One region of the Allobosea sp. PAMC 26642 genome, then DNA from elsewhere that is predicted to be linked to it. Evidence: predicted binding sites of a transcription regulator. Region 1 holds the regulator's gene; each other region holds the start of a gene.

The links. Region 1 encodes PhoB, which activates phosphate uptake and scavenging genes when phosphate is short. Its sites were predicted from a motif close to TGTCATNNANCTGTCAT; they were not measured.
Region 2: AXW83_RS10215 (BtaA family protein) is a predicted target of PhoB. The motif match lies at 4,237-4,253, and genes of this name have one in related genera.
Region 3: phnC (phosphonate ABC transporter ATP-binding protein) is a predicted target of PhoB. The motif match lies at 6,125-6,141, and genes of this name have one in related genera.

What each region holds. Positions count from the first base shown of each region.
Region 1 is NZ_CP014301.1:4,501,469-4,509,447, reverse strand. Features, by position in the region: gene pstB (phosphate ABC transporter ATP-binding protein PstB) at 5-805, shown strand; gene phoU (phosphate signaling complex protein PhoU) at 839-1,558, shown strand; gene phoB (phosphate regulon transcriptional regulator PhoB) at 1,685-2,383, shown strand; gene AXW83_RS21570 (aldo/keto reductase) at 2,480-3,418, shown strand; gene polA (DNA polymerase I) at 3,603-6,644, shown strand; gene AXW83_RS21560 (O-antigen ligase family protein) at 6,803-7,979, shown strand, end outside.
Region 2 is NZ_CP014301.1:2,153,761-2,161,739, forward strand. Features, by position in the region: gene AXW83_RS10195 (FAD-binding oxidoreductase) at 1-565, opposite strand, end outside; gene AXW83_RS10200 (thioesterase family protein) at 794-1,360, shown strand; gene AXW83_RS10205 (potassium channel family protein) at 1,398-2,192, opposite strand; gene AXW83_RS10210 (class I SAM-dependent methyltransferase) at 2,271-2,936, opposite strand; gene AXW83_RS10215 (BtaA family protein) at 2,933-4,186, opposite strand; gene msrB (peptide-methionine (R)-S-oxide reductase MsrB) at 4,387-4,842, shown strand; gene msrA (peptide-methionine (S)-S-oxide reductase MsrA) at 4,839-5,474, shown strand; gene AXW83_RS10230 (ATP-dependent helicase) at 5,725-7,979, shown strand, end outside.
Region 3 is NZ_CP014301.1:2,985,298-2,993,276, forward strand. Features, by position in the region: gene pbpC (penicillin-binding protein 1C) at 1-1,001, shown strand, start outside; gene AXW83_RS14400 (efflux RND transporter permease subunit) at 1,163-4,243, opposite strand; gene AXW83_RS14405 (efflux RND transporter periplasmic adaptor subunit) at 4,240-5,346, opposite strand; gene AXW83_RS14410 (TetR/AcrR family transcriptional regulator) at 5,482-6,093, shown strand; gene phnC (phosphonate ABC transporter ATP-binding protein) at 6,240-7,058, shown strand; gene phnD (phosphonate ABC transporter substrate-binding protein) at 7,124-7,979, shown strand, end outside.

The DNA.
Region 1 (7,979 bases):
GTCGATGCTTTCGACTCTTGAACTGAGCCCGCAATCGCTCGACGCCGATGCCCCCGTCCGGATCGCGGTCAAGAACCTCGATTTCTACTATGGCGAGCACAAGGCTCTGAAGAGCATCAACCTCGACTTCCGCGACCGCCATGTCACGGCGCTGATCGGCCCCTCGGGCTGCGGCAAGTCGACCCTGCTGCGCATCTTCAACCGCATCTACTCGCTCTATCCGGAGCAACGCGCGACGGGCGAGATCATGCTCGACGGCCGCAACGTCATCTCCAACGACATCGACGTCAACGAGTTGCGCTCGCGCATCGGCATGGTCTTCCAGAAGCCCACACCCTTCCCGATGTCGATCTACGACAACGTCGCCTTCGGCATCCGCCTGTATGAGAAGCCGCCGAAATCCGAGCTCGACGACCGCATCGAGGGCGCCCTGCGCCGCGCCGCGCTCTGGGATGAGGTCAAGGACAAGCTCAAGGCGTCGGGCATGGGCCTTTCTGGCGGCCAGCAGCAGCGCCTGTGCATCGCGCGCACCATTGCGCAGAAGCCCGAGGTGATCCTGTTCGACGAGCCGACCTCGGCGCTGGACCCGATCTCGACCGGCAAGATCGAGGATCTGCTGGAGCAGCTGAAGACCGACTTCACCATCGTCATCGTCACCCACAACATGCAGCAGGCGGCGCGCATCTCGCAGTACACCGCTTTCATGTATCTCGGCGAGGTGATCGAGTTCGCTCCGACCAACACCATCTTCATGAACCCCGCCAAGAAGCAGACGCAGGACTACGTCACCGGCCGCTTCGGCTGAATCGAACTCCGCTCTGCACAGGGACACACGCCGATGACCGACCATATCGTCCGCTCCTACGACGCCGAACTTGAAGCGCTGCGCCGCAGCCTTGCCGAGATGGGCGGGATGTCCGAGCGTATGCTCGGCGATTCCACCGTGGCGCTGGTGCGCCGCGATACCGCGCTGGCCCAGAAGGTGATCAGCGCCGACCAGCGCCTCGACAACCTGCAGCGCGATGTCGAAGAACGCGCCGTGCTGACCATCGCGCGCCGCCAGCCGCTCGCCAACGATCTGCGCGAACTGATCTCGGCGATCCGCATCGCCTCCGACATCGAGCGCGTCGGCGATCTCGCCAAGAACATCGCCAAGCGCGCCGTGGCCATCTCCGGCCAGTTCCAGCCGCCGCACCGCGCCGTGGTCGGGCTGGAGCATATGAGCCGCCTCGTCCAGGCCCAGCTCAAGGACGTGCTCGACGCCTATGCCGCTGGGAACGAGCAGAAGGCGATGGAAGTCTGGCACCGCGACGGCGAGATCGACGCGCTCTACACCTCGCTCTTCCGCGAGTTGCTGACCTACATGATGGAAGATCCGCGCAACATCACCTTCTGCACGCATCTGCTGTTCTGCGCCAAGAACGTCGAGCGTATCGGCGACCACACCACCAACATCGCCGAGACGATCCATTATCTCGTCACCGGCGAGTCGCTGGACCTGAACCGGCCCAAGCTCGACACGACCGATATCAGCGTCGAGGCAGTGCTCGGGAGCTGACACCCGTCGCGTCATGGTCGGGCTTGACCCGACCATCTCGGACACCAGAGGGTTCTGGTGTGAGGGATTCTCGGGTCAATCCCGAGAATGACGCGCAGGGAACCGCCCAACATCTGGAAACCCGCCATGCCCGCACGCATCCTGATCGTCGAGGACGAGGAGCCGCTAACGCTGCTCCTGCGCTACAATCTCGAAGCCGAGGGCTTCGAGGTCGACAGCGTTGCGCGCGGGGACGATGCGGAGCTGCACCTGCGCGACAACACGCCCGATCTCGTGCTGCTCGACTGGATGCTGCCCGGCCTGTCGGGCATCGAGCTCTGCCGCCGCCTGCGGGCGCGGCGCGACACCGAGCGCGTGCCGATCATCATGCTGACGGCTCGCGGCGAGGAGACCGAGCGGGTGCGCGGTCTCGCCACCGGGGCCGACGACTATGTCGTCAAGCCGTTCTCTCTGCCCGAGCTGATCGCGCGCATTCAGGCGCTGCTGCGCCGGGCCAAGCCGGGCCACGTCGCGGGGCTGCTGGCAGCCGGCGATCTCGAACTCGACCGCACGACGCGGCGCGTGCGCCGCTCGGGTTCCGAGCTGCATCTGGGACCGACCGAGTTCCGGCTGCTCGAATTCCTGATGCAGGCGCCGGGCCGGGTCTATTCGCGCGCTCAGCTGCTCGACGCCGTCTGGGGCCGCGACGTCTATATCGACGAGCGCACTGTCGACGTCCATGTCGGACGCCTGCGCAAGGCGATCACGCCGGATAATACGAAAGACCCGCTGCGCACCGTGCGCGGCGCCGGCTACGCCTTCGACGAGACATTCGCTCGGGGGTGAGGCGTTCGCGTCGCGCGGCGGCCCTGCGTCCATGGCGATTGCGAACGGCGTCCGGGTCTGGTCCCTTGCATCATTCGCCATGAAGGACGCTTTCCCATGCTCACCCGCAATCTCGGTCGCTCCGGCCTTCGCGTTTCGCTCGTCGGCCTCGGCTGCAATAATTTCGGCGGCCGGATCGATGACGACGCGGCACGCAAGGTCGTCGATGCGGCGATCGAGAACGGCATCACTTTGTTCGATACCGCCGATGTCTACGGCAATCGCGGCGGCTCCGAGACCGTGCTCGGCCAGTTGCTCGGCGCGCGCCGCAAGGACATCGTGCTGGCGACGAAGTTCGGCATGGACATGAACGAAGCCGGCACGATGAAGGGCGGCTCGCGGCACTACATCATGAACGCGGTCGAGGCTTCGCTGAAGCGGCTGAAGACCGACTGGATCGACCTCTACCAGATTCATCGGCCCGACTCGCTGACCCCGATCGAGGAGACGCTGCGGACGCTCGAAGACCTGATCCGTCAGGGCAAGGTGCGCTATATCGGCTGCTCGAATTTCGCGCCTTGGCAGGTGGCGGATGCCGCCTGGACGGCGCGCGATCTGGGCGTTACCGGCTTCGCCTCGTGCCAGGACGAGTACAGCCTGCTCAAGCGTGGGGCCGAGAGCTACCTGCTGCCCGCCACCCGTCACTACGGCATGGGGCTCCTGCCGTATTTTCCGCTGGCCAACGGCCTTCTCACCGGCAAGTACAAGCGCAACGCCCCACTGCCGGAGGGCGCGCGCATGACGCGCGAGGCGCCGCGCGCTGCGGAAGTCCTGACCGACGCCAACTGGGACAAGACCGAGAAGCTGGCGGATTTCTGCGAGTCGCGGGGCCGGACGCTGGTCGAGCTCGCCTTCTCCTGGCTGGCGGCCCAGCCGGTGGTCTCCAGCGTGATCGCAGGCGCGACCAGGCCAGAGCAGATCGCGGCGAATGTGAAAGCAGCTGACTGGGTGCTGTCGCCCGAGGATCTGGCCGAGATCGATACGATCACGAAATAGGGCGCTACCGTCATTCTCGGGCGACGCGAAGCGCAGACCCGAGAATCTCAGGACGAGAAGGCACTGTCGAAGAGATGCTCGGGTCAAGCCCGAGCAGGACGCCATGGCCACTCCTGACAGCTTCTTGCGGATCGCGCCGCCTCTGCGATAGACCGCCCGGCGCCGGTTGCTTATGGTCCGCGCCATGAGCGAGACAGCCCCGAACGCCGCCGCCCCGGACCTCAAGCCCGGCGACCATCTCTTCCTGGTCGACGGCTCGAATTTCATCTTTCGGGCCTATTTCCAGTCGATCAACCAGGACCGGAAATACAATGCCCGCTCGGACGGGCTGCCCTCGGGCGCGGTGCGGCTGTTTGCCACCAAGCTCTTCCAGTTCGTCAAGGACGGCGTGCTCGGGGTGAAACCGACGCATCTCGCCATCATCTTCGACAAGTCGGAGAACTCGTTCCGCAAGGAGATCTACCCGGCCTATAAGGGTAACCGCTCCGAGCCGCCGCCGGACCTGATCCCGCAATTCCCGCTGATGCGCGCGGCGGTGCGGGCTTTCGGCCTGATCCCGGTCGAGCAGGATGTCTACGAGGCCGATGATCTGATCGCGACCTATGCAAGGCAGGCGCGCGAGGCCGGGGCCGACGTGCTGATCGTCTCGGCCGACAAGGATCTGATGCAGCTCGTGGGTCCGGGCGTGGCGATGTACGACCCCGCCTCCGGCGACGCTAAGAAGGGTGCCGGCTTCAGGCCCGAGCGCAAGATCGGCGAGCCGGAGGTGGTCGAGTATTTCGGCGTGATGCCCAACCGCGTGGTCGATGTGCAGTCGCTCGCAGGCGATGCGACCGACAATGTGCCCGGCGCACCCGGCATCGGCATCAAGACGGCAGCCCAGCTGATCGGCGAATATGGCGATCTCGATACGCTGCTGGCGCGCGCCGGCGAGATCAAGCAGCCCAAGCGGCGCGAGACGCTGACCAATCCCGAGATCGTCGAGAAGGTGCTGATGTCGCGCCGGCTCGTCAGCCTGGTCGATGACGTCAAGGTCGAGACGCCGCTGTCACATCTGACGCTGAGCCAGCCCGACCCGGCGCCGCTGATCGCTTTCCTCAAGGCGATGGAATTCACCACCATCACCAAGCGGGTGGGCGAGGCTTACGAGGCCGATGTCTCGGCGATCGAGGCCGATGCGGATTTGGCGCCCGGAGGCTCCCGTGCGGCCGAACTCAAGGCGCTTTATGTCGGCGCCGATGCGGCGGGCACCGGGCCGTCGCTCTCGCTGGCCGCCAGTGCGGCGGTGACGCAGCCCGGTGCGGCCACACCCGCGACCGACGGCGCGTCGACCCCAGCCGACCTCGCCGCCGCGCGCAAGAACCAGGCGCTGGCGCAGAAGATCGACCGCGCGAGCTATGAATGCGTGCGGACGCTTGCCGATCTGGAACGCTGGATCGGCTGGGCTTTTGAGGCTGGGGTCGTTGCGCTCGATACCGAGACCAGTGCGCTCGACGCGATGCAGGCCGATCTCGTCGGGATTTCGCTCGCGGTGGCGCCCGACAAGGCCTGCTACATCCCGCTGCAGCATCGCGGCGGCACGGATCTGTTCGGCGGCGGCATGCTGGAAGGGCAGATTCCGCTCGACGATGCGATCGCGGCGCTGAAGCCCCTGCTCGCCGATCCCGGCGTGCTCAAGGTCGGCCAAAACATCAAATACGACCTCGTGCTGCTGCAGCGCTACGGGTTCGTGGTGGCGCCGATCGACGACACGATGCTGATTTCCTACGCGCTCGATGCCGGCAGCAATTCGCATGGCATGGACAGGCTGTCGGAGCTGCATCTCGGCCATGAGACAATTACCTATGGCCAGGTTGCCGGCACCGGCAAGGCGCAGGTGAGCTTCGACAAAGTCGCGCTCGACAAGGCGACGGACTATGCCGCCGAGGATGCCGACGTGACGCTCCGGCTCTGGAGGGCGCTGAAGCCCCGGCTTGCGGCCGAGGGCAGGACCACCGTCTACGAGACGCTGGAGCGGCCTTTGATCGGCGTGCTTGCCCGCATGGAGGCGCGCGGCATTGCAATCGATCGGCAGATCCTGTCGCGGCTGTCGGGCGAGTTCGCGCAGTCTCTGGCGCGGCTCGAAGACGAAATCTACGAGATCGCAGGCGAGAAATTCACGATCGGCTCACCCAAGCAGCTTGGCGACATCCTGTTCGGCAAGATGGGGCTCGCCGGCGCCAAGAAGACCGCGACCGGCCAGTGGGCAACGGGTGCGGGCGTGCTCGAGGACCTCGCCGAGCAGGGCCATCCGCTGCCCTCGAAGATCCTGGAATGGCGCCAGCTCGCCAAGCTGAAATCGACCTACACCGACTCCCTGCCGGCCTATGTGAACCCGCAGACCCGGCGGGTGCACACCTCCTTCGCCCTGGCCGCGACGACGACCGGCCGGCTCTCCTCCTCAGAGCCGAACCTGCAGAACATCCCGATCCGCACCGAAGCCGGCCGCAAGATCAGGACGGCCTTCATTGCCGAAAAAGGCCACAAGCTGATCTCGGCCGACTACAGCCAGATCGAATTGCGCCTGCTCGCCCATATCGCCGAGATCCCGCAGCTGCGTCAGGCCTTCGCCGACGGGATCGACATCCATGCGATGACGGCGTCCGAAATGTTCGGCGTGCCGGTCGCCGGGATGCCGAGCGAGGTGCGCCGGCGCGCCAAGGCAATCAATTTCGGCATCATCTACGGCATTTCGGCCTTTGGCCTGGCCAACCAGCTCGGCATCGGGCGCGAAGAGGCGAGCGCCTATATCCGCAAATATTTCGAGCGCTTCCCCGGCATCCGCGACTACATGGACGCGACCAAGACCTTCGTGCGCGCCAACGGGCATGTCGAAACGATTTTCGGGCGTATCTGCCATTTCCCGGCGGTGGCCTCCAAGAATCCCTCCGAGCGGGCCTTCGTCGAGCGGCAGGCGATCAACGCGCCGATCCAGGGCTCGGCCGCCGACATCATCCGCCGGGCCATGATCCGGATGGAGGGCGCGCTGGCGGCGGCGAAGCTCGATGCCCGCATGTTGCTGCAGGTGCATGACGAACTGGTCTTCGAGGTCCCCGACGCCCAGGTCGAGGCGGCCCTGCCGGTCATCACCAGGGTGATGGTCGATGCACCGCATCCGGCGCTGCAGTTGCGCGTGCCGCTGCAGGTCGATGCAAGGGCTGCCGGCAACTGGGACGAGGCCCATTGACGGCATGGCCGGTGCCGGAAGCCGCGCGCGTTCCGGCAACCATACCGGCCGATTTCTGCTCTCGGCGAGTTGTCTTGCCTCGGAAACGGTGGCTCTGTTAAGTCACCTTCAGACATTCATGCCCAAGACGTGGCTCTTTCAGCAGGTGCTGGCAGGATATGGACACCGTTCGCAGCGCGGATGCCAATAATCTGGGACTGCTGCTGGCCGTGCTGGCGCCGGTCGCCGTGCTGTCGACCGCGATCGGGATTTTCGATCTCCAAGCAGGGCTGATCATCTTCGGGGCGATGGTCGTCCCGTTCCTGACCTATGCCGGCTACAAGGGTATTCTCGGCGAGACGAGCTTCGGTACCGTGCTGGCGGTCGCCCTGATCTTCGTCCTGTGCGCCAATTTTCGCTATCGCGAATATGGCGAGAAGAGCATCGATTTTCAGGTTGCGCTCAAGCTCTTGGCCATCATGGCCGTGATGGCCATATCGGCGTTTTCCTTCAAGCAGATCGTCAACAGGCTGTATCTGTACGGATTGTTCTACTGGTATCTGTTTCTGGGCTTTCTGGTCATCTCGTCTTTGTATTCGATGGCCCCGGCGCACTCCCTGACCTCGACGGTTTCGCTGATCGGGGGGTTCACCTTCCTGTGCTATTGCTGCGTCAAGTTCGGCTCCGAGCAGACGATCAAGATCGTGGTCTGGTCGGGAATGGTGATGGCCGTAGTTTCGCTGGTCGTCTACATCCTCTTCCCGTCCTTCGGGCGCATGAGCGACTGGTACGGCAACGAGTTCGTCGTGACGTCGCGGCTCCAGGGCATCTATGGTTCCTCGAACGGCGCGGGCTCCTCGGCAGCGACCGGGGCGTTCCTTGCGATGACGTTCTACGCCAAGCAGAAATCGGCGTCCCGGCTGGTCCTTTACGGCGGAACCTTGGCGATGCTGCTGTGCATGGTGCTCAGCAACAACCGCATGGCGGTGATCGCGCTGGGCGTATCCGTCGGACTGAACTACATCTTAGCCAAGGATTTCGGCAAACGGCTGCTCGTTTCTCTCGCCTTCCTGATGGTCGCCGTGTGCCTGCTCATCCTCTTCCAGGAGGAAATCTTTTCGCTGGTCTCGCGTTCGGGCGATAGCGAGGAGATCACCAGCGCGACCGGTCGGACGCGGATCTGGCCGGTGGTCATCGACCTTTGGTACCGTTCTCCCATCATCGGATGGGGCTTTTCCTCGGCACAGCATATCCTGCCGATCCACCCGGATCTGTTCCTGGCCGCGGCCCATGCCCATAATGTCTATCTTGAAATCCTGTTCAGCACCGGCATCATCGGCTTCGGCCTGTTCATCT
Region 2 (7,979 bases), 2.3 Mb from region 1:
TCACGGCGGTCAGGGACAGCACATTGTCCTTCATCGTGCCGTAGCGCACCGCATTGGTGCCCGAGGCCCGCGTCGCCGCCATGCCCCCGATCGAGGCGTCGGCGCCCGGGTCGATCGGGAACATCAGGCCCTGGTCGCGCAGATGCTCGTTCAGCTCCTTGCGGGTGACGCCGGCCTCGACGACGACGTCGAGATCCTCGGCGTGCACGGCCAGGATCTGTTTCATCTGGCTCATGTCGATGCAGACGCCGCCATAGGGGGCATTCACATGGCCTTCCAGCGAAGTGCCGGTGCCGAAGGCGATTACGGGCACGCCATGACGGCCGCAAAGCGTGACGATTTCGGAGACCTCCTGCGTGCTGTGCGGAAACACCACCGCATCCGGCGGCTGGTTCGGGATCCAGGTCAGCGTATGGCCATGCTGCTGACGGACTGCCAGGCTGGTGACCAGACGATTGCCGAAGGACGCCGCCAGCGCCCGCGTGACGGCGGCAACCGCCGCGGCGGATGGCGGCAGCGTTGCAACAGGCGCGGCGGTGTCATGGTCTGCGGCGGGAAGGCTCATTGTCATCGTCCGATTTTGGCGCTTAACTTGGGTTTGGTCGAATTCGCAGCGGTCCACAGGATCACGCGACCGACCTTGGCGAAGTCGGGTGTCATCATCCTGCGCCTCGTCATAGACGGCAGGCGCGTTTCGCGCACCATAGAACACGCATTCGAAAGGCGCAGCCGCTTCGGCGACCGCGCCATCGACGGATAGGATGCCGGCCGGCGGCGGCGGCAGGAGATGGTTATGACAGACGAGATCCGCGCTCCGGCGCTGTTCTTCGCACCCTTTGTCTCGTCGATGATGCGGGTCGAACCGCAATGGATCGACTATAACGGCCATCTCAACATGGCCTATTACCATGTGCTGTTCGACCGGGCGACCGACGAGGTCTTTTCGCTGGTCGGCCTCAACCAGAGCTATGTCGATACCCGCCACGCCTCCTTCTTCGCGGCCGAATGCCACATCCTCTACAAGCGCGAGCTGACCGAGAGCGATCAGGTCCGCGTCACCGCCCAACTCATCGCCTTCGACGACAAGCGGCTGCATTATTATCTGGAAATGCGCCATGCCCATGAGGGCTGGCTCGCCGCCACCAGCGAGAACCTGTCCCTGCATGTCGATATGACAACCCGGAAGGTGACGCCCTTCCCGCCCGACATCCTGGCCAACATCGCGCTGATGAAGGCAGCCCACAGCATGATGCCGCTGCCCGCCACGATCGGACGGATCATCGGGATGCCGCGCAAGACCGCGATCACGGTCGAAGCCATGACGAGCGAGCAAGAGACCGAAACCGAGACGCGGCACTGACTGCGACAGCTTGTCGGCGTCAGCCGACTGACTCCGTTCAATCGGGATCGGGGATCTGCAGGACATGGCCGCAGGCCTTGCAATGCACGGCATCGGGCTCGTGGCGCTGCAGGGCGCAGCGCGGACACGGGAATGTCACTTTGTTCGGCCGGAAAACGGCCTGCGCCAGACGCACGAACAGTGAGATGCCGACGATCATTACCGCGATCGATGTGAGTTTGCCCGCGATACCGGGCAGGACGATGTCGCCGAACCCCGTGGTCGTCATCGTCGCGACGGTGAAATAGAAGGCGTCGACATAGCCTTCTAAGCCCGGCCGTCCGGCAAAGAAGAAGCTGTAGATGAAGCCCGTGACCACGAAGAGGAAGGTCGCGAGGTTGATCACCGCCTTGGCGGCATCTTCCCATGCGCGAAAGCGCGTCTGCCGCAGCTGCGCCCATATCGAGCCACGCTGCGACAGCGACCAAAGCCTCAGGATTCGCAAGAAGCCGAAATTGTCCAGCCAATGCGGGGCGAGCAGCGTGGCCAGAATGAACAGGTCGAGCAGCATGGTCGGCTGGCGCAGCAGCCGCAGCACGTTCGAAGAGGCGAGCATCCGGGCCGCGATCTCGACCATCAGGATGGCTGCGATCGAATAATCGATCCACAAAAAGGCCGGACGGTCCCGGATCAGCGGAGCCGCTATGAAAAAGGCGATGATCAGAACATCGATGATGGCCGCCGCCATCTGGAAGCGCAAAGCGGCCCGTGAGCGCCCGTGATAGAGCTGCCTCAGCCGGTCGCACATGCGCCCGAACCCAGCCTGCGCGTCCGTGTCTCCGGGTTGGCTCATCCTACCGGCGCTAGCATGGAGCCGATCGCATCGTCGAGTCCGGCAAGCCTGACGCGTCGGATCGATGGACGCTCGCGCTCAGGCTACGCGGCGAAGCCGCGCCAGCGCGGCATAACCGCCATAGAGTGCGTCGGTTAGAACGGCCGCCCCCCCGGAGCGCGCGACATCGTCCAGAACGGCCGCAAGCTCGCCCCGCGGCGTGACGTGGAACAGCGCGAGCCAGCGGTTCAGCACCGCCCTGAACGGCGCTGGCAACCCCCGCTGGTCGCCGAAATCCACGATATGCAATTCACCGTCCGGAGACAGTCGGCGCATCGCCTCCTCGACCACCCCGCGCCAAGGCGGGATCATCGACAGCGCATAGGAGATCACGATCCGGTCGAAGCCGGCCCGGCCAAACAACGCCTGCGGATCGAAACCGGTCGCATCCGCCTGAGCCAGGACGATACGCCCCGAGAGTCCAGCCCTTGCGACCGACTGCCGCGCCGTTGCCAGCATCGCGTCCGAAACGTCGAGTCCATGACAGGCGCGGCCCGGATAGGTCTGCGCGATCTTGATCAGGTTGCGTCCCGTGCCGCAGCCGATCTCCAGGATGCTGCCGCCCCGCGGCGGCGCCAGGCCGGCGATCAGTTCGTCTCGCCCGAGAAGATAGAACTTGCGGCTGGCATCGTAGATGTGGCGCTGATGGCGATACATCGCATCCATCAGGCCTGCAGCTTCGCCGCGAGAGGCGGCCTCGCTCACGCTGTGGCCCCCAGCACATAGAGATGAAAGGCGCCATAGATCGAGGAGCGGTCGCGCGCGCCGAGTTCGCGGCTTTTCTCCGCCTCGTAGTGCCAGCGGTTCAGGATCGCGTCCGGCACGCGGCCCGGCAGCAGGCGCTCATCGGCGGCGGTGCGGAAGATCACGCGCGCGCCCGGCTTCGCGGTTCGGGTGATCTGCGTCCACAGCGCCGTCAGATCGGCATCGTTCATCCAGTCCTGCGCATCGAGCAGCACATAGGCGTCGCAGCTCTCGGCCGGCTGCGCCGCGAGATGCGACGTGATCGCACTCTGATGATAGCCGACACGCCCCACCCGCGCCTTTACCGCCGCGAAATGCTGCGGCTGCAGATAGGGCGGCAGCGCCGCATCCGGGCTCTGCTCGTAGCCGCGCCCGAAAGCCTGCCGGGCAAAGTAGTTCGTCTTGAGATCGAAGCCGCAGGCAAGCCGCTCCAGCCGATGCCGCAGCACACCGCGAATGCCGTCGGGCCCATCCGCCGCCAAGGCCTTGTACTGCGCCGGCGGGATGCCGAGCCCGTAGAGCGAGGCGGGCTGGCGCACCAGCCAGCGCATCAGGCGACGGTCGAAGACCGGCGCGAGATGCCGGTCGAACAGCACGCGCTGCTCGGCCATGTCGCGCGCTTCGAGCATCGCGCGCGGGTCGTGCCCAAGTGCCCGGCCGAGCAGATGCCCTGCTCCGATGAAGCGGCCAAGCAGGCCATAGCGATAGAAATTCTTCGCGAAGACGTTGATCCGGCGACGTCCGTTCAGGCCGCGCCCTTCCCAGTAGCTGCGCGAGACCGGGTCGAGATGCGGCGCGATCGCCTCGTCATAGAGCGCGACATTGGCGGGCGACTGCGCCTGCCCGAAGAAGCGCAGGAACGCGGCGTGGTCGTCCACCCGCGCCAGCGCCGCGAGCTTGAGCTTGCCCAGCGCGATATGGGCGCCGTTCAGGTCGATGGCGCTGATCCGCGCCGGATCCGCGGTCAGATATGACAGGATATTGCAGGAGCCCGACGCGATGGCGACGACATGGTCGTCGGCCTTCAGCGCGAGCGCCTCCATATCGACGACCGGATCTTCCCAGATCTGCGGGTAGACCAGGCCCGAAAAGGCCAGCGTGAACATCCGCTCCAGCAGCCCGGCCCTGGAGAGAGGCTTGTTGCGGTGGACCGCCGAGGTCAATCCGAGCGTCGTATCCCGCCGCACCGTGCGCGCCGTCTGCATACTCATCAGCCCCTCGCGCGGCTCCATTGCGGTGGCGAGCCGACTAGAGGAGTCGCGTGACGGTAGGGTGACGCGCTTTGTCGGAAGTGGACCCCGACTGCCACGCGATCGTGAATATGCGAGATTTGCCAACAGCTGAATTTCGCGACGATGATCCCCATATTGCGGTCATAACCTGACATCGCTGCGAGCGGAGGAGTGACCAGATGAGCCTGATGGGTCTGTTCAGCCGGGACAAGGACGAGCCCGGCGATTTCGCGGTCACCCACACCGACGCCGAATGGCGCGAATTGCTGACGCCGGAACAGTATCGCGTGCTGCGCCAGCACGGCACCGAGCGTGCCGGCTCCTGCGCGCTGAACTACGAAAAGCGCGCGGGGACCTTCACCTGCGCCGGCTGCGACAATCCCCTGTTCACCACCGGCAAGAAATTCGAGAGCGGCACCGGCTGGCCGAGCTTCGACAAGCCGCTCGAAGGCGCCGTCGGCGTCACCGAGGACCGCAAGTTCGGCATGGTCCGCACGGAGGTTCATTGCGCCCGCTGCGGCGGCCATCTCGGCCACGTCTTTCCCGACGGCCCCCCGCCGACCGGCCTGCGCTACTGCATGAACGGCGTGGCCATGAACTTCGAACCTGCGGCCGGCACGGACGCGGCGTCGTGAGACGCCGTGCTCTTCTCGCGGCGCTCGGCTTCGTGGCGCTGGCAGCCTCGGGCACGGCCTTCGGCCAACAGGCCAAGCCGGCACCTGCCACGACGGCCACGGCGATCTTCGCCGGCGGCTGCTTCTGGTGCATGGAGCCGCCCTTCGACGCGCTGCCCGGCGTGCTCTCGACGACGTCGGGCTACACCTCCGGGACCACCACGAACCCGACCTATGCCGAGGTTTCGGCCGGAAAGACCGGCCACACCGAAGCGATGAAGATCGTCTACGACCCGACCAAGGTGACCTACGAGAAACTGCTCCACGTCTTCTGGCGCAACCACGACCCGCTGACGGCAAACGCCCAGTTCTGCGACAAGGGCAGCCAGTATCGCGCCGGCATCTATTTCGGCTCGGAGGAGGAGCGAAAGCTGGCCGAGGCCTCGAAGGCCGAGCTGGAGAAGTCCGGGCGCTTCAAGAGCCGGATCACCACCGAGATCGTGGCCCAGACGGCCTTCTACCCGGCCGAGGACTACCATCAAGACTATTACCAGAAGAACCCGATCCGCTACAAAATCTACCGCACCGGCTGCGGCCGCGACAGCCGGCTGAACCAGCTCTGGGGCAGCGAGGCCGGCGGCGCGCATTCGTAGGACTGTCTCGCGGGGCGCCGCGATCGCAAGCCCTTCGTCATTCCGGGGCTTGGCGCATCCAGGAGCCCGGAACCCATAACCACTGCGACGGTCAGACGAGGCGCTACGATCAGCGCCCCTAAAGAACAACCCTGTTCGTATGGGTTCCGGGCTTGCCCCTGCGGGTCGCCCGGAATGACGAAGGCCGCGCAATCCCCGCCCGACACCCTATATTGACGCCAGAACGAATCACGATCGAACGGCGCCGTCCTTGTCCGACCACAGCACCACATCCGCCCCCCTGCCCCGCCCCGGCGGCCTCGCCGCGCGTGCAGCCGCGGCGCCCAGCGCGGGCTATCTCGCCGGGCTCAACCCCGAGCAGCGGCTCGCCGTCGAGGCGACGGACGGACCCGTGCTGGTGCTGGCCGGCGCCGGCACCGGCAAGACCCGGGTGCTGACCACCCGCATCGCCCATCTGATCGCGACCTCAAAGGCCTGGCCCTCGCAGATCCTGTCGGTGACCTTCACCAACAAGGCCGCGCGCGAGATGAAGGAGCGCGTCGCCCATCTCGTCGGCCCGGTCGCCGAGGGCATGCCGTGGCTGGGCACCTTCCACTCGATCTCGGCCAAGATCCTGCGCCGCCACGCCGAATTGCTCGACCTGCGCAGCGACTTCACCATCCTCGACACCGACGACCAGATCCGCCTGATGAAGCAGGTCATCCAGGCCGAGGGCATCGACGAGAAGCGCTGGCCCGGCCGGATGCTGGCGGGCTTCATCGACAGCTGGAAAAACCGTGGGCTCGCGCCCAGGGATGTCCCAGCGGGCGAGGCTGCGGTTTTCGGCAACGGCAAGGGCGGCACGCTCTACGCCGCCTATCAGGACCGGCTGAAGACATTGAACGCCGTCGATTTCGGAGACCTGCTGCTGCACTGCCTGACACTGTTCCGCGACCACGCCGATGTGCTGGCGGTCTATCACGAGCGCTTCCGCTACATCCTCGTCGATGAGTATCAGGACACCAACGTCGCGCAATATCTCTGGCTGCGCCTGCTTGCCCAGGGGCGGCGCAACATCGCCTGCGTCGGCGACGACGACCAGTCGATCTATGGCTGGCGCGGCGCCGAGGTCGACAACATCCTGCGCTTCGAACACGATTTTCCGGGCGCCACCGTCGTCAGGCTGGAGCGCAACTACCGCTCGACCGGCCATATCCTCGCCACCGCCTCCAAGCTGATCGCCCGCAACGAGGGCCGGCTCGGCAAGACCCTGCGCACCGAGGATATCGACGGCGAGAAGGTCACCATCACCGGCTCCTGGGACAGCCAGGAGGAGGCGCGCCTGATCACGGACGAGATCGAGGCGATGCAGGCGAAGGGGGATGACCTCTCGCAGATCGCGGTTCTGGTGCGGATTTCCGCGCAGATGCGCGAGATCGAGGAGCGCTTCGTCCAGACCGGCGTGCCCTATCGCGTCATCGGCGGCCCGCGCTTCTACGAGCGTGCCGAAATCCGCGACGCCATGGCCTATCTGCGTTGCGTCGTCAGCCCGACCGACGATCTCGCCTTCGAGCGCATCGTCAACCAGCCCAAGCGCGGCCTGGGCGACGCCACCATCCAGATTCTGCACAACCACGCCCGCGCGACCGGCGTCTCGCTGCTGCAGTCGGCCCGGATGGTCGTCGAAAGCGACGAACTGAAGCCGAAGGCCCGCACCTCCTTGCGCGAGCTGGTCCAGGCCTTCGGCCGCTGGTCGGCCCGCGCCGAGCACATGCCGCAGGGCGAACTCGCCGAACTCGTGCTTGAGGAGAGCGGCTACACCGAGATGTGGCAGAAGGACCGCTCGGCCGACGCCGCCGGACGGCTCGAAAACCTCAAGGAACTCGTCCGATCGCTCGACGAATTCCCCGACCTGCCGGCCTTCCTCGAACACGTCTCGCTGGTGATGGACGCCGACAGTGGCGACGCCGCAAGCCGCGTCTCGATCATGACGCTGCACGGCGCCAAGGGGCTGGAATTCGATACGGTTTTCCTGCCGGGCTGGGAGGAAGGCCTCTTCCCGAGCCAGCGCGCCCTCGACGAGAGCGGCCGCGCCGGCCTCGAGGAAGAACGCCGCCTCGCCCATGTCGGCCTGACGCGGGCCCGCAAGCGGCTGAAACTCTATTTCGCCTCGAACCGCCGTATCCACGGCCTCTGGCAATCGAGCCTGCCGTCACGCTTCATCGACGAACTGCCCGAGGAGCATGTCGAGGTCGTCCAGGCGGCCTCGAACTACAGCCAGGGCGGCTACGGCGCCTCGCGCTTCGACCGCATGGAAAGCTTCGGCTCCAGCTACAACACGCCGGGCTGGCAGCGCGCGCAGGAGAACAAGGCGAAGGCGGGCGGCGGCTCGGGCTTCTCCGAAAGCGGCAGCGGCTTCGGCTCGGGCGGCTTCGGTGGCAGCCGCCAACGCGGCCCGCTCCTGATCGAAGGCGAGCTCACCGCCAAATCGACCGGCTCCTCGGCCTACGACACTGGCGCCCGCGT
Region 3 (7,979 bases), 1.5 Mb from region 1:
CGCTCAACGTGCCGGCGGTCGAGCTGCTCTCGGCGGTCGGTCCGCAGCGCTTCCTGTCGCGCCTGCGCGATGCGGGTGCGGCCATCGCCATGCCGAAGGAGGGCGGCGCACCGGGGCTCGCGGTGGGGCTCGGCGGACTGGGGATCACGCTGCAGGACCTGACGCGGCTCTATGTCGGCTTGGCGCGGGGCGGCGGGATGACGGCGCTCAGGGTGAGGGACGGCAATTGTCCCCGCGCCGTCATTCCGGGCGACCGCAGGGAGACCCGGAATCCATGCCTAAACCGTTCCGGAATGGATCCCGGGTCTACGCTGCGCTCCGCCCGGGATGACGGCGTGGTTCCATTGAATGAGACCGATGCAACCCGTCTCGTCGACCCCGTCGCGGCCTGGTACGTCGCCGACACCCTGCTTGGCGCGCCGGCTCCGCTCAACGCCGTGCCCGGCCGCATCGCCTACAAGACCGGCACCTCCTACGGCTATCGCGACGCCTGGGCCGTCGGTTTCGACCGCAGGCACACCATCGGCGTCTGGGTCGGCCGGGCCGACAACGGCGCGGTGCCAGGCCTCGTCGGGCGCGTCGTCGCAGCGCCGATCCTGTTCGACGCCTTCGCGCGGCTCGGCATCGATCCGCGCCCCTTCCCGCAGCCACCGGACGCGATCGTCTCCAATGCGGCGCATCTGCCGCCGCCGCTGCGCCATCTGCGTCAGGACGTGCCCAAGACGGTGGCGGCCATGACAACGCCTGCGCTCAGGCTCGCCTTCCCGCCCGAGGGCGCAAGGATCGACCTCGCCGGCTCGGGAATGGACGGCAGGGGCCAGCTCAACCTCAAGGTCGCAGGCGGCGCGCCGCCCTACACCTGGCTGGTTGACGGCGCCCCGGTGCTGGAACCGACGCGCCGGCGCGAGGCAACCTGGCAGCCCGGCGGCAAGGGCTTCGTCCGGATCTCGGTCATCGACGGAACGGGCGCGAGCGAGAGCGTCTCGGTGCGGCTGCAGTAGAACCATCCCGTCATTCCGGGGCAGGCCGCAGGCCTGAGCCCGGAACCCATAACCACCGGCCGTCCCCAAAAAAGCCGACAACGGCGTCGTTGTATCGAGAAACGTCGTGGTTATGGGTTCCGGGCTCTTCGCTTCGCGAAGCCCCGGAATGACGACAGCGCTTACTCCGCCGGTTGCGGATGCGCCTGATGTGCGGCCGCCTCGCCTTGCACCACCCGCTGCTTGCGCGCGAGATAGGTGTAGGCGACCGGCACCACATAGAGCGTCAGCAGCGTGCCGAAGCTCATGCCGCCGACGATGACCCAGCCGATCTGCGAGCGGCTTTCGGCGCCGGCACCCGAGGCCAGCGCCAGCGGCACCGCGCCCAGCACCATCGCGCCGGTCGTCATCAGGATCGGGCGCAGGCGCAGTTCCGCCGCCTCGACGAGCGCATCGACCATCTCCTTGCCCTCTTCACGCAGCTGGTTGGTGAATTCGAGGATCAGGATGCCGTGCTTGGTGATGAGGCCGACCAGCGTGATCAGGCCGATCTGGCTGTAGACGTTCATCGTGCCGCCGGTGAACCACAACGCCGCCAATGCGCCCGTCAGCGACAGCGGCACCGAGACCATGATCACGATCGGATCCACGAAGCTCTCGAACTGCGCCGCCAGGACCAGATAGATGAAGCCCAGCGCCAGCAGGAAGACGATCGCGATCGACGAGCCCGACTGCTTGAATTCGCGGCTCTGGCCGGAATAGTCGATCTGCACCGTGGTCGGCAGCACCTTGGCCGCCGCCCGCTCCAGCACGGCCAGCGCGTCGCCAAGCGAATAGCCGGGCGCTGGCACCGCCGTGATCGTCGCCGAACGCAGCTGGTTGAAGCGGATCAGCTCCTTGGGCGCGACGTTCTCCTCGATCTTGACGAGGCTCGACAGCTGCACGACCGCGCCATTGCGGCCCATCAGATAGATCGTCTGCAGCGCCTGGGGCGTATTGCGATCCTGACCCTCGACCTGAACGACGACGTCGTATTGCTCGCCGTTCATATTGAAGCGCGTCACCTGGCGTCCACCCAGCAGCGTCTCCATAGTGCGTCCGATGACGTCGACGCCGACGCCAAGATCGGCAGCGCGCTGCCGGTCGATCGAGACCTTCAGCTGCGGCTTGTCGAGGATCAGGTTCGATTCGAGATTGGTCAGCACCGGCGAGCCCGAGACCTCGGCCAGGACTTGGTCGACATAGCCCTTGATCTGCTCGTAGGGCTCGGCCGAGCGCAGCACGAATTCGACCGGCTTCGTATTGGCGCCGCCACCGCCGAGCGAAGGCGGGTTCGTCGCGAACAGCCGGATGCCGGGAATCTGCGACAGGCCCTTGTTGATATCGGCGACGATGTCCTGCTGCTTGCGGCCGCGCTCCTCCCACGGCTTCAGCCGGGCGAAGGCGATGGCCCGCGTCACATCAGGAAAACCGACGATAACGAGATAGTTCTGCACCTCCGGCAGCTTCGAGAAGAAATCCTCGACGCGGCGGGCATAATCGGCGGTGAAGGCCAACGTCGCCCCCTCCGGCGCGACACCGATGGCCGTGACCGTGCCCCGATCCTCCACCGGCGCGAGCTCGGAGCGCAGGCTTGTGAAGAAGAAATAGCTGCCGCCGGCGACCACGAGCGCCAGCACGACGATCACCGGGCGCACCGACAGCGCCGCGCGCAGGGACCGCTTGTAGCCGCGCGACATCGCATCGAAGCCGCGTTCGAGCAGGTTGTAGAGCCAGCCATGCGAACTCTCGTGCTTGAGCAGCTTGGCGCACATCATCGGCGTCAGCGTCAGCGCCACGAAGCCCGAGACCAGCACGGCGCCCGCCAACGTCAGCGCGAATTCGACGAAAAGCTTGCCGGTACGACCCGTCGAGAACGCCATCGGCGCATAGACGGCAACCAGCGTCAGTGTCATCGCGATGACCGCGAAGGCGATCTCCTTGATGCCGCGGATCGCCGCCGCATTCGACTCCATGCCGTCCTCGATATGGCGATGGACGTTTTCCAGAACCACGATCGCGTCGTCGACCACGAGCCCGATCGCCAGCACCATCGAGAGCAGCGTCAGCGTGTTCACGGTGAAGCCGAAGGCATACATCAGCGCGAACGCGCCGATCAGCGAGACCGGGATCGTGACGAGCGGAATCAGCGTCGCGCGCAGCGAGCGCAGGAACAGGAAGATGATCAGCACGACGAGCACGACGGCCTCGGCGATCGTGGTGTAGACCGCCTTGATCGAGCGATCGATGAATATCGAGGTGTCGTAGGAGGTCGCGATGCTCATGCCGTCGGGCAGATCCTCGGTGATCCCCGGCAGCGCGGCCGTGATGCCCGACGACACGTCGAGCGGGTTCGCCGTGGCCTGCTTGACGATGCCGATCGTGACCGATGGCTTGCCCGAGAACCACGCCGCATTGCGCTCAGCGAGCGCGCCGAGTTCGACCCGGCCAATGTCGCGCATCCGCACCGGGAAGCCAGTGACGTCCTTGACCACGATCTCGCCGAACTGCTCGGGCGTCGTCAGGCTGGTCTGCGACAGCACGGTGAATTCGCGGTTGTTGCTTTCGATCCGGCCCGAGGGGATCTCGACGTTCTGCGAGCGCAGCGCCGCCTCGATCTCCTGCACGGTGATGGCATAGGCCGCCATGCGCGAGCGATCGAGCCAGATCCGCATGGCGTAGCGCCGCTCGCCCTGGATGCGGACTTCGGCGACGCCGGTGATGTTCTGGACGCGGTCTGTGATGAAACGGTCGGCGAAGTCTGTCAGCTCGAGCGGGTTGTGCCGCGAACTGGTCAGCGACAGATACATGATCGGCTGCGCGTCGGCCTCGACCTTGGCGATGATAGGCTCGTCGATCTCGGTCGGCATGCGGCCGCGCACGCGGCCGACCCGGTCGCGCACGTCCGACGCCGCGACGTCGGGGTCGACATCTGGCCGGAAGCGCACGGAGATGTTGCTGCTCTCCTGGCGGCTGGTCGAGGAGATGATCTCGATGCCCTCGATGCCGGCGATCGAGTTCTCCAGGATCTGGGTGACCTGGGTCTCGATGATCTCGGCGCTGGCGCCGACATAGGTCGTGCGGACGGAGACGATCGGCTCGTCGATATTAGGGTATTCGCGCACCGTCAGCCGGCCATAGGAGACGATGCCGATCAGGACGACGAGCAGGCTCAGAACGGTCGAGAGGACCGGCCTGCGGACGAAGAGCTCGAACAGGCTCATGGCTGCGCGACCGGCAGCGCGCTGGTCTGCACCGGCGCCGGCGCGTTCTTGATCGAGACCGTCGCGCCGTCGCGCAGCCGCATCTGGCCGGCGCTAACGAGCTGCATCTGCGCTGTCAGGCCCTTCACGATCTCGACTTTGCCGGGCAGGCGTCGCCCGAGCTGGACGGGCACGCGCTTGGCCTTGCCGTTCTCGACGATGTAGACGATCTTGCCCGTACCGTCGGGCACCACCGCAGTCTCCGGCACGATCAGGGCGTTTTCGCGCTGATCGACGACGATGACGATGCGCCCGAACAGGCCGGGCTTCAGCACCAGATCGGCATTGGGGATCGCGGCGCGCAGCCGGATGGCACGGCCGTTGATGTCGACAACCGGGTCGATCGCGAAGATCTTGCCCTCGAAATCGCGGCCCGGCACGGCGTCGACCTTGACCTGGATCGGCTGGCCGACCTTGACGCGCGACAGGAAGATTTCGGGCACGCGGAAATCGACCTTGATCGGGTCGATATTGGTCAGGGTGATCAGCGTCTTGCCGACGGAGACATAATCGCCGACGCCGACTGAGCGCAGGCCGACGACACCGTGGAAAGGCGCCACGATCGTCGACTGCGCCAGCTTGGCCTGCGAGAGCTGGACCCGCGCCTCGTTGGAGGCGAGCTGGGCCGTGGCCTGTTCGAGCGCGACCTGCGTGCCCGCGCCGCGCTGGACCAGCGACTGGTTGCGCTGGAAGGTGTCGCGCGCCAGGCTCAGATCCGCCTGGGCTTGCTTGAGTTCCGCATCGAGGATGGCTGTGTCGAGCTTGACCAGCTCCTGTCCCTTTTTGACACGCTCGCCTTCCTTGAAGCCGAGCGATATGACGCGACCCGCGATCTCCGGCGCAATCACCACGGATTCATCCGCCGCAAGGGTACCGAGCGCCTCGACCTCCTCGTTGACGGTCGCGACCTCGATCTTGCCGATCTCGATGGGCACGCCCGTGGTCTGCGGTGCCGTCGCGGCGCGCGCCTGTGTCGGCTCCGCACCGGCCCTGAAATGGCGGTAGCCATAATAGCCGCCACCGGCCAGGCCGGCCACGAGAAGGAGAAGGGCAAACCGCTTCATAGGACTGGACGCTCCGGGGCAGCGTGACTAACTTGGACTGGACGGTCCAGTTTGATAAGAGACCATATGGGCGGAAGCATGGCTGAATCAACCTCACTCCGGGACCCGGTCGCGACCGGAGAGCAAGCAAGGCGCTTGCCAGCGGAGAAATCGCGTCCCGACAAGCACCACGCGATTACCAAGGCCGCGTCGGAAATGTTCCTGGCGGAGGGCTTCGAGCGCGCCAGCCTCGACCAGATCGCGCATCGCGCCGGCGTCTCCAAGCAGACCATCTACAGCCACTTCGCCGACAAGAAGGCCCTGTTTCGCGCGATTTCGGCCGAACTCACCGAAAAGCTGACGATTCCGCTGAAGCAGCCGGCAGGACATGGCGACCTTCGCAGCGTCCTGCTGCGCCTCGGCGAGGATGCGCTCGCGATGATGACAAACCCCGCCTCGCTTGACTTGCACCGGCTCATCGTCAGCGCCGCCTCGCAGTTCCCGGAACTCGGCCGCGCCGCCTATGAAGCGGGCGCCCTGCGCATGATCGACGATCTTGCCACCCTGCTCACACAGCGATCACAAATCGGTGACGGCCTGAAGCAGCCGGTCGGCCCGAAGCAGGCCAGGGTCATGGCCGAGCAGTTCGTCGGAATGTTGCGGGGCTTCCACCAGATTCGCGGATTGCTCGGGGTCAAGCCGGTCCCGGCCGCGCAGCGAAAGGCCTATGTCGGCGCCTGCGTCGACATGCTGCTGCGCGGCGCCTGACATCGCTATGGATGTCGACGCCGCTCGGCCCTGTCACCACCCTGTCATCTGCTCTGTCTAGCTGATCATCCTGTTCAGGAGCGCGACCCCGCCCGGCCACAAGCCGCCGGGCAATGTCGCGCCCGGCAGGCGAGCGGAACCCCGGCATGCTGCGCATCGAAGGCCTGACCAAGCGCTTCAGCGATAAGGCTGCCGTGGACAATGTCACGCTCGACCTCCCCAAAGGCGAGATGGTCGGCATCATCGGCCGCTCGGGCGCGGGCAAGTCGACGCTGCTGCGCATGATCAACCGCCTCGCCGAGCCCAGCGCGGGCCGCATCCTTTCGGAGGATCGCGACGTTACGGGACTGCACGGCGCGGCATTGCGCGCCTGGCGCCGCGACACGGCGATGATCTTCCAGCAGTTCAACCTTGTCGGCCGCCTCGACGTGCTGACCAATGTCCTGCTCGGCCGGCTGAACCACCGCTCCGCCATGCTGACCCTGGTCAAGCATTTCTCGCAAGACGACAAGATCCGCGCCATCGCCGCGCTGGAGCGGCTCGACATGGGCCATCTGCTGTCCCAGCGCGCCGAGACGCTCTCGGGCGGCCAGCAGCAGCGCGTTGCCATCGCCCGCGCCCTGGTGCAGGAGCCCAAGATCATCCTCGCCGACGAGCCGATCGCCTCGCTCGACCCGCGCAATACTCAGGTGGTGATGGACGCGCTATTCCGGATCAATCGCGAGGATGGCATCACCGTCGTCTGCAACCTGCATCACCTCGATATCGCGTCGAAATACTGCGACCGGCTGATCGGCATGGCCGCCGGCAAGGTCGTCTTCGACGGCCCGCCGCATCAGCTGACCAGTGAGGTCGCGGCCGCGCTTTACGGCATCGAGGCCAGGGATGCCGGCGCCGAAGCACTCGACGCGCTCGACGTCATCGCCGGCGAAGAAGCCCGGCGCGCCAAGCAGAATGCCGCCTGAGTCGACTATCGCCTCTGCCAACGCCTGAAGATCACAACACGAACCGACTGCAACAGGAGCACACCATGCTGACCCGTCGTCATACCCTCACGCTTGCCGCTGCCGGCTTCGCCGCATCGCTTGCGGCCCCCGCCCTTGCCCAGGACTGGAAGGCGAAATATCCCGAGATCGTCTTCGCAATCATCCCGGCCGAGAACGCCTCGGGCGTCGTCGAGCGCTACACCCCCTTCGTCAACTACCTCGCCAAGGAGCTCGGCACCAAGGTCACGCTGCGCATCGCCAGCGACTATGCCGCTTTGATCGAGGGCCAGCGCGCCGGCAACATCCATATCGGCATGTATGGCCCTTCCTCCTTCGCCCGCGCCCTGATGACCGGCGCCAAGATCGACGCCTTCGCCATCGAGACCAATATCGACGGCACCAAGGGCTACTACTCGGTCTTCTACGTGAAGAAGGATTCGCCCTACCAGAAGATCGAAGATTTGAAGGGCAAGAATCTCGGCCTCGTCGATCCTAACTCGACCTCGGGCAACAACGTGCCGCGCTTTGCGCTCGACGGCATGAAGATCGACCCGGAGACCTATTTCTCCAAGGTCGTCTATACAGGCAGCCACGAGAACGCCGTCATCGCGCTCGGTCAGGGCACGGTCGACGTCGCCGCCAACTGGTGGAACGACGAGCAGGAATCCAACCTCCTGCGCATGGCCCGCAAGAACATGGTCAAGGCCGAGGATTTCCGGATCATCTACAAATCCGAGCAGATCGTGAACTCGCCGATGGCCTATCTCACGGACATGCCGACCGACCTCAAGGCCAAAATCCGCGACTCGGTCCTGAACCTCGCCACCCAGGACAAGGTCGCCTTCGACAAGATCTATGAAGGCAAGCAGGGCCCGCTCGTCGCCATCGACAACAAGGCCT